DNA from 3 places in the Streptomyces sp. NPDC057697 genome. Region 2 is predicted to be linked to each of the others. Evidence: riboswitches for the same ligand, from Rfam matches in the RefSeq annotation. Region 2 holds a riboswitch; each other region holds the start of a gene.
What was found. Region 2 has a riboswitch for thiamine pyrophosphate ahead of thiC (phosphomethylpyrimidine synthase ThiC). Riboswitches for the same ligand answer to the same signal wherever they lie in the genome.
Positions count from the first base shown of each region.

Region 1 (2,257 bases), on a different contig from region 2:
GAGGACGGGAAACGGCGGGGGGTGAAAGGGGCGGCCTGCTCGGGCGGCTCGCCGCCGGTGAGGAACTCCGCCATGACGTCACCGGTGAGGGGGGTGAGCAGCACCCCGTTGCGGTGGTGGCCGGTGGCGAGGAGGAGGCCGGGCAGGGCGGTGGGGCCGAGCAGCGGGGCGTTGTCGGGGGAGGCGGGGCGCAGCCCGGCCAGGGTCTCGGTGAGCGGCAGCTCGGTGATGCCGGGTACCAGCTCGTGGGCGTCCCGCAGCAGCTCGTAGACGCCGCCCGCGGTGACGGTGGTGTCCCAGCCCTGCTCCTCGCTGGTGGCGCCCACGACCAGCTCGCCGTTCTCGCGCGGTACGAGATAGACATGGCTGCCCCGGACCACCGCCCGGACGGTCCGGCTCAGGAACGGCGCGTACGGCGCGGGCACGGTCAGCCGCAGCACCTGGCCCTTCACCGGCCGGACCGGCGGCACGACCTCCTCGGGCAGCCCCGGCAGCCGGCCGCTGAGGCTGCCCGCGGCGAGCACGACCTGGTCGGCCGCGAGCTCCGTACCTCCGGCGAGCACCGCCCCGGCGGCCCGGTCGCCCACCACACCCAGGCGCTCCACCCGGTCGCGGTGGAAGACCACCCCGGCCCGTTCGCAGGCGGTCAGCAGGGCGGCCGCCAGCCGACGGGGATCGATCTGGTGGTCGCCGTCCACCCGCAGACCGCCGCGCACGCCCGGCGCGAGCATCGGCTCCAGCCGACGGCACTCACGGCCGGTGAGCCACTCCGACTCCAGACCCGAACGCCGCTGGAGGGCGTGCAGATCCCGCAGCTGGGCGCGGTCGTCGGCGTCCAGCGCGACGGCCAGGGTGCCGCAGGTCCGGAATCCGGTCTCCCGCCCGCTCGCCGCCTCCAGCTCGGCCACGAAGGCCGGATAGCGGGCGGCGGAGGCGAGATTGAGGCCCAGCAGCAGCTGTTCGCCGTAGTGGAGCTCGGTGACGGCGGCCAGCATTCCGGCCGCCACCCGGGCCGCCCCGCCGCCCGGCCCGGGGTCGGCGACCGCCGTGCGCAGTCCGCGCTGCGCGGCCCGCCAGGCGGTCACCAGGCCGATGATCCCGCCCCCGATGACGAGCACGTCGGATCCGTTTCCGTTCCGAGAAGAACGCATGGGCTTCCAGCCCCTCCCTTCGCCGGCATGACCCGGATCAGGTTCGTACGGTCGGAGGCCGCCCAGCCTCCCTCTCAGCCCGGTGCGTCCGGGCTCCCGCGAGTGCTTTACGTCGGCCACCCTAAACCCCGTCCCCCGGGCCCGGTAAGGGCGTGGCCGCCGCGTTCCCTCCGCCGCGGGCCCCGTCGGAGCCCCGGGAGAACGGCGGGACGGGTGCGGCCGGAGCACTCGCCCTTTTCTGATGATCTATCAGGTGCTTAAGGTGTACGGGTGAGCGAGCAGCAGCAGTCGGAGCAGCCGGAACGGCGGGCAGGACGCCGCGTCGTCATCGTCGGTGCGGGCATGGCCGGGGTGCAGACCGCGGTGGCCCTGCGGGAGCAGGGCTTCACCGGCCCCGTCACCCTGATCGGCGCCGAACCCCACCAGCCCTACGACCGGCCCCCGTTGTCCAAGGCGGTGCTGCTCGGCAAGGCCGAGGACTCCGCCTTCGACATCGACTTCGAGGCGCTGGAGATCGATCTCCGGCTGGGCCGCGAGGTCACCGGAGTGCGGCCCTCGGCGCACGAGCTGGACACCGGGTCGGGGCCCGTCCCCTACGACGTCCTGGTGATCGCGACCGGCGCCGAACCGGTCGTCCTGCCCGGGGCCGAGGGCGTTCCCGGCGTCCATCTGCTGCGCACCCTCGACGACGCGGCACGGCTGCGCCCGGTCCTGGACGAGCGGCACGGCGTCGTGGTCGTCGGCGCGGGCTGGATCGGCGCCGAGTTCGCCACCGCGGCCCGCTCCGCGGGCTGCGCGGTCACCGTGGTCGAGGCCGCCGACCGGCCCCTCGCCGGCGCGGTGCCCGCGGAGGTCGCCGCCCCGATGGCCGCCTGGTACGCGGCGAGCGGCGCCGAACTCCTCACCGGAGCCCGGGTCGCCCGCGTCGAGCCGGGCCGGGTGGTCCTCGCGGACGGCCGCACCGTCCCGGCCGGGGCGGTCGTCGTCGGCATCGGCGCACGGCCCGCCACCGGCTGGCTGGCCGGTTCCGGCATCGCCCTCGGCCCGGACGGATCGGTGACCGCCGACGCGTCGCTGCGCACCTCGCAGCCCGATGTGTACGCGGT
Region 1 covers NZ_JBHVJA010000001.1:341,881-344,137, reverse strand. Annotated here, with positions in the region: gene thiO (glycine oxidase ThiO) at 1-1,151, opposite strand, end outside; TPP riboswitch at 1,149-1,261, opposite strand; gene ACFVFH_RS01545 (NAD(P)/FAD-dependent oxidoreductase) at 1,422-2,257, shown strand, end outside.
Region 1: linked by a shared signal. The riboswitch ahead of thiO (glycine oxidase ThiO) and the one ahead of thiC (phosphomethylpyrimidine synthase ThiC) in region 2 are both predicted to bind thiamine pyrophosphate.

Region 2 (2,257 bases):
GACTCCTTGTGGTGCGCGAGGCACCACGCCGCCATGATCGAGCCGCCCCGGGAGACGATGCCGGTCTTGCGGCGCGCGGTCAGCGGTACGTACGGCAGGCGCACGCCGGCGTGCACCGTCATGTAGTCGACGCCCTGCTCGGCCTGTTCGATGACGGTGTCCTTGTAGATCTCCCAGTTCAGCTCCTCCGCCCGGCCGTCGACCTTTTCGAGGGCCTGGTAGAGCGGGACGGTTCCGATCGGAACGGGTGAATTACGCAGAACCCACTCACGGGTGGTGTGAATGTTGCGGCCGGTGGACAGATCCATGACGGTATCGGCGCCCCAGCGCGTCGCCCACGTCATCTTTTCCACCTCCTCCTCGATGGAGGACGTCACCGCGGAGTTGCCGATGTTGGCATTGACCTTCACCAGGAACCGCTTGCCGATGATCATCGGCTCGATCTCGGGGTGGTTGACGTTGGCGGGCAGCACCGCCCGCCCGGCCGCGATCTCCTCGCGCACCACCTCGGCATCGACGTTCTCCCGGATCGCCACGTACTCCATCTCCGGGGTGATCTCGCCCCGGCGGGCGTACGCGAGCTGGGTCACGGGCCGCCCGTCCCGGCTCCGGCGCGGCAGCCGCGGGCGGCCGGGGAAGACCGCGTCGAGGTTGCGCAGCCCGCCCCGGGGCGAGGTGTGCTTGAGCCCGTCGTCCTCGGGGCGGGCCGGGCGGCCGGGGTACTCCTCGGTGTCGCCGCGGGCGATGATCCAGTTCTCCCGCAGCGGTGCGAGACCGCGGCGGACATCGGTCTCGACGGTGGGATCGGTGTACGGCCCCGACGTGTCGTACAGCGTCACGTCCTTGCCGTTGGTGAGGTGCACCTGCCGGACCGGCACCCGGAGGTCCGGGCGCGAGCCCTGGACGTACCCCTTGTGCCAGCCGATGGACTTCCCGGCCTCGTCGCTCTGGTTCGAGGCAGGCGTGCGTGCGTCCGCTGTGGTCATGAGACCTACTCCCTACGCCGGCATTACCCGGTAACAGGTTCGGCGGTCGGCGCAGCCCGTCCCGTACGGACGTACGGATGTCAGCGCCCTCTCAGCCCGGTGCTCCGAGCTCCCGCGTGTGCAAAGGTTCCTCCACGCTAGCGCCCCTTCCGCCGTGATGAACAGAGGGCCCGTTCCTTCTTGCGATGATCGGCCGGTGACGTCCCCCCATATCGCCCACGAACCGCAGAGCCGTCCTCAGGACCAGCACCACGGTCACTCGCACGGCCACGGCCCTGCCGCCCCCGTCTCCACACATCTGCGCAAGGTCATCGCGGCCGTACTGATCCCGTTCGCCACCGCCGTCCTCGTCGGTCTGGTGGCTCTCTGGCCGGGTGGCACGCCGCCGCACGAACGGACCGGCGTCGGATTCGACCGGCAGACCCAGCAGGGAAAGGTGGTGAGTGTCGACAAGGTGGACTGCAAGGACGTGAACGCGGTTCAGACGCCCGTCGGCGGGGACACCACACCGCCCTCGGAGAGCGCACGGGGGTTGTGCGGGCACGCCACGATCGAGGTGACGACCGGTCATGACCAGGGCCGGACCTTCACCGAGATCGTCCAGCCCGACTCGCCCCGCCAGCTGCGCCGGGGCCAGGGCGTGGTCGTGGCGTACGCCCCCGACGCGCCCCACGATCTTCAGTACTCGGTGACGGACGTCAACCGGAAGTTCCCGATGACCCTGCTGGCCGGGATCTTCGCCCTGGTCGTGGTCGCGGTGGGCCGCATGCGCGGGGTGATGGCGCTGGTCGCGCTCGCCGTGTCGTTCGCCGTGCTGACCCTGTTCATCCTTCCGGCCATACTCCAGGGCTCGAATCCGCTGCTCGTCGCGGTGGTCGGGGCCGGCGCGATCATGCTGATCGCGCTCTACATGTGCCACGGTCCGAGCGCCCGCACCTCGGTGGCGGTGATCGGCACGCTGATCTCACTGCTGCTGATCGGGCTGCTCGGTTCGCTCTTCATCGGCTGGGCGAGCCTCACCGGGAACACCGACGACAACACCGGCCTCATCCACGGCCTGTACCCGCACATCGACATGAGCGGACTGCTGCTGGCCGGTGTCATCATCGGATCGCTCGGGGTCCTCGACGACGTGACCGTCACCCAGACATCGGCGGTCTGGGAACTGCACCAGGCCAACCCGTCGTTGGGTGTGCGAGGGCTCTACCGGGCAGGGATCAGGATCGGACGCGACCACATCGCCTCGGTCGTGAATACGCTGGTGCTCGCCT
Region 2 covers NZ_JBHVJA010000003.1:245,694-247,950, forward strand. Annotated here, with positions in the region: gene thiC (phosphomethylpyrimidine synthase ThiC) at 1-986, opposite strand, end outside; TPP riboswitch at 979-1,112, opposite strand; gene ACFVFH_RS10895 (YibE/F family protein) at 1,183-2,257, shown strand, end outside.

Region 3 (2,257 bases), on a different contig from region 2:
GAAGCCCTTCCGCGCCCAGCAGCTCTCGCAGCACTACTTCGCGCGGTACGCGCACGACCCGGCCGAGTGGACCAACATCCCGGCCGGATCGCGGGACAAGCTCGCCGAGGCGATGTTCCCCGACCTGATGTCCGTGGTCCGCCACATCAGCTGCGACGACGACACCACCCGCAAGACGCTCTGGAAGCTGCACGACGGCACGCTCGTCGAGTCCGTCCTGATGCGTTACCCGGAGCGGGTGACGATGTGCATCTCCTCGCAGGCCGGATGCGGGATGAACTGCCCGTTCTGCGCGACGGGGCAGGCCGGTCTCGACCGCAATCTGTCGACCGCCGAGATCGTCCACCAGATCGTGGACGGGATGCGGGCGCTGCGTGACGGGGAGGTCCCCGGGGGTCCGGCGCGGCTCTCCAACATCGTCTTCATGGGCATGGGCGAGCCGCTCGCCAACTACAACCGCGTGGTCGGCGCGATCCGGCGGCTGACCGACCCGGAGCCGGACGGGCTGGGGCTCTCGCAGCGCGGGATCACCGTCTCCACCGTGGGCCTGGTGCCCGCGATGCTCCGTTTCGCGGACGAGGGCTTCAAGTGCCGCCTCGCCGTCTCGCTGCACGCCCCGGACGACGAGCTGCGTGACACCCTCGTTCCGGTGAACACACGCTGGAAGGTGGCGGAGGTGCTGGACGCCGCGTGGGAGTACGCGGAGAAGTCCGGCCGCCGCATCTCGATCGAGTACGCGCTGATCCGCGACATCAACGACCAGGCGTGGCGCGGCGACCGGCTCGGCCGGCTCCTCAAGGGCAAGCGGGTGCACGTCAACCTGATCCCGCTGAACCCCACGCCCGGTTCCAAGTGGACCGCCTCCCGCCCGGAGGACGAGAAGGCGTTCGTCGAGGCGATCGCGGCCCATGGGGTGCCGGTCACCGTGCGGGACACCCGTGGCCAGGAGATCGACGGAGCCTGCGGGCAGCTGGCGGCGGCCGAGCGCTGAGGCCGCCCCCGGGCGGGCCCCCGTGCCCGTGTAATCTGGGCCTGAAATCAACTTCATATTCCGACAGGGGAGCGCCACAGCGCTGAGAGTGCGGCACCGAGGACAGGTCGGCCGCAGACCCTCTGAACCTCGCCCGGGTCATTCCGGGTAGGAAGTTCGGTCATCAACTCATGCTGTTGCGCCCTGCCCGCTTCCCGCGGGCGGGGCCGCGTCTCTTCCTGGCCAAAACCCAGGAGGAATCCACAATGAGCACCACGCGCAGGACCAGGCAGCTCGCGGCATCGGCCGTCGCCGCCGCGCTCGGCGTCACCGCACTCGCCGGATGCGGGAGCTCCGACGACTCGGCCACCGGCGGTACGAAGGGCTCGGGCTCCAAGACCGTGACCCTCGTCAGCCACGACTCCTTCAACGCCTCCAAGGACGTGCTGAAGGAGTTCACCGAGGAGACCGGCTACACCGTCAAGGTGCTGAAGAGCGGCGACGCGGGTGTCGCGCTCAACCAGGAGATCCTCACCAAGGGCTCGCCGCGCGGCGACGTGTTCTTCGGCGTCGACAACACGCTGCTCTCCCGCGCCCTCGACAGCGGGCTCTTCACGCCGTACGAGGCGAAGGGCCTCGGCCGGGTCGCGGCGGACACCCGGCTCGACGCGGACCAGCACCGGGTCACCCCGGTCGACACCGGCGACATCTGCGTCAACTACGACAAGAAGTACTTCGCCGACAAGAAGCTCGCGCCGCCGCAGTCCTTCGACGACCTGGCGAAGCCCGCGTACAAGAACCTCCTCGTCACGGAGAACGCCGGGACCTCCTCGCCCGGCCTCGGCTTCCTCCTCGGCACCGTCGCCACCTACGGGGAGAAGGGCTACCAGGACTACTGGAAGAAGCTGAAGGACAACGGCGTCAAGGTCGTCGACGGCTGGGAGCAGGCGTACAACGAGGAGTTCTCCGGCTCCGCGGGCGGCAGGAAGGCCAAGGCGGACCGGCCGCTCGTCGTCTCGTACGCCTCCAGCCCGCCCGTCGAGGTGCTGTACGCGAAGCCGCAGCCGAAGACCGCGCCGACCGGGGTGGCCACCGGGACCTGCTTCCGCCAGATCGAGTTCGCGGGCCTGCTCAAGGGCGCGAAGAACGAGGCGGGCGGCAAGGCGCTGCTGGACTTCCTGATCGGCAAGAGCTTCCAGGAGGACATGCCGCTCAACATGTTCGTGAACCCGGTCGCCAAGGACGCGAAGCTGCCGGAGCTCTTCACGAAGTTCGGCGCGACGGTGG
Region 3 covers NZ_JBHVJA010000011.1:101,250-103,506, reverse strand. Annotated here, with positions in the region: gene rlmN (23S rRNA (adenine(2503)-C(2))-methyltransferase RlmN) at 1-991, shown strand, start outside; TPP riboswitch at 1,047-1,163, shown strand; gene ACFVFH_RS26020 (thiamine ABC transporter substrate binding subunit) at 1,237-2,257, shown strand, end outside.
Region 3: linked by a shared signal. The riboswitch ahead of ACFVFH_RS26020 (thiamine ABC transporter substrate binding subunit) and the one ahead of thiC (phosphomethylpyrimidine synthase ThiC) in region 2 are both predicted to bind thiamine pyrophosphate.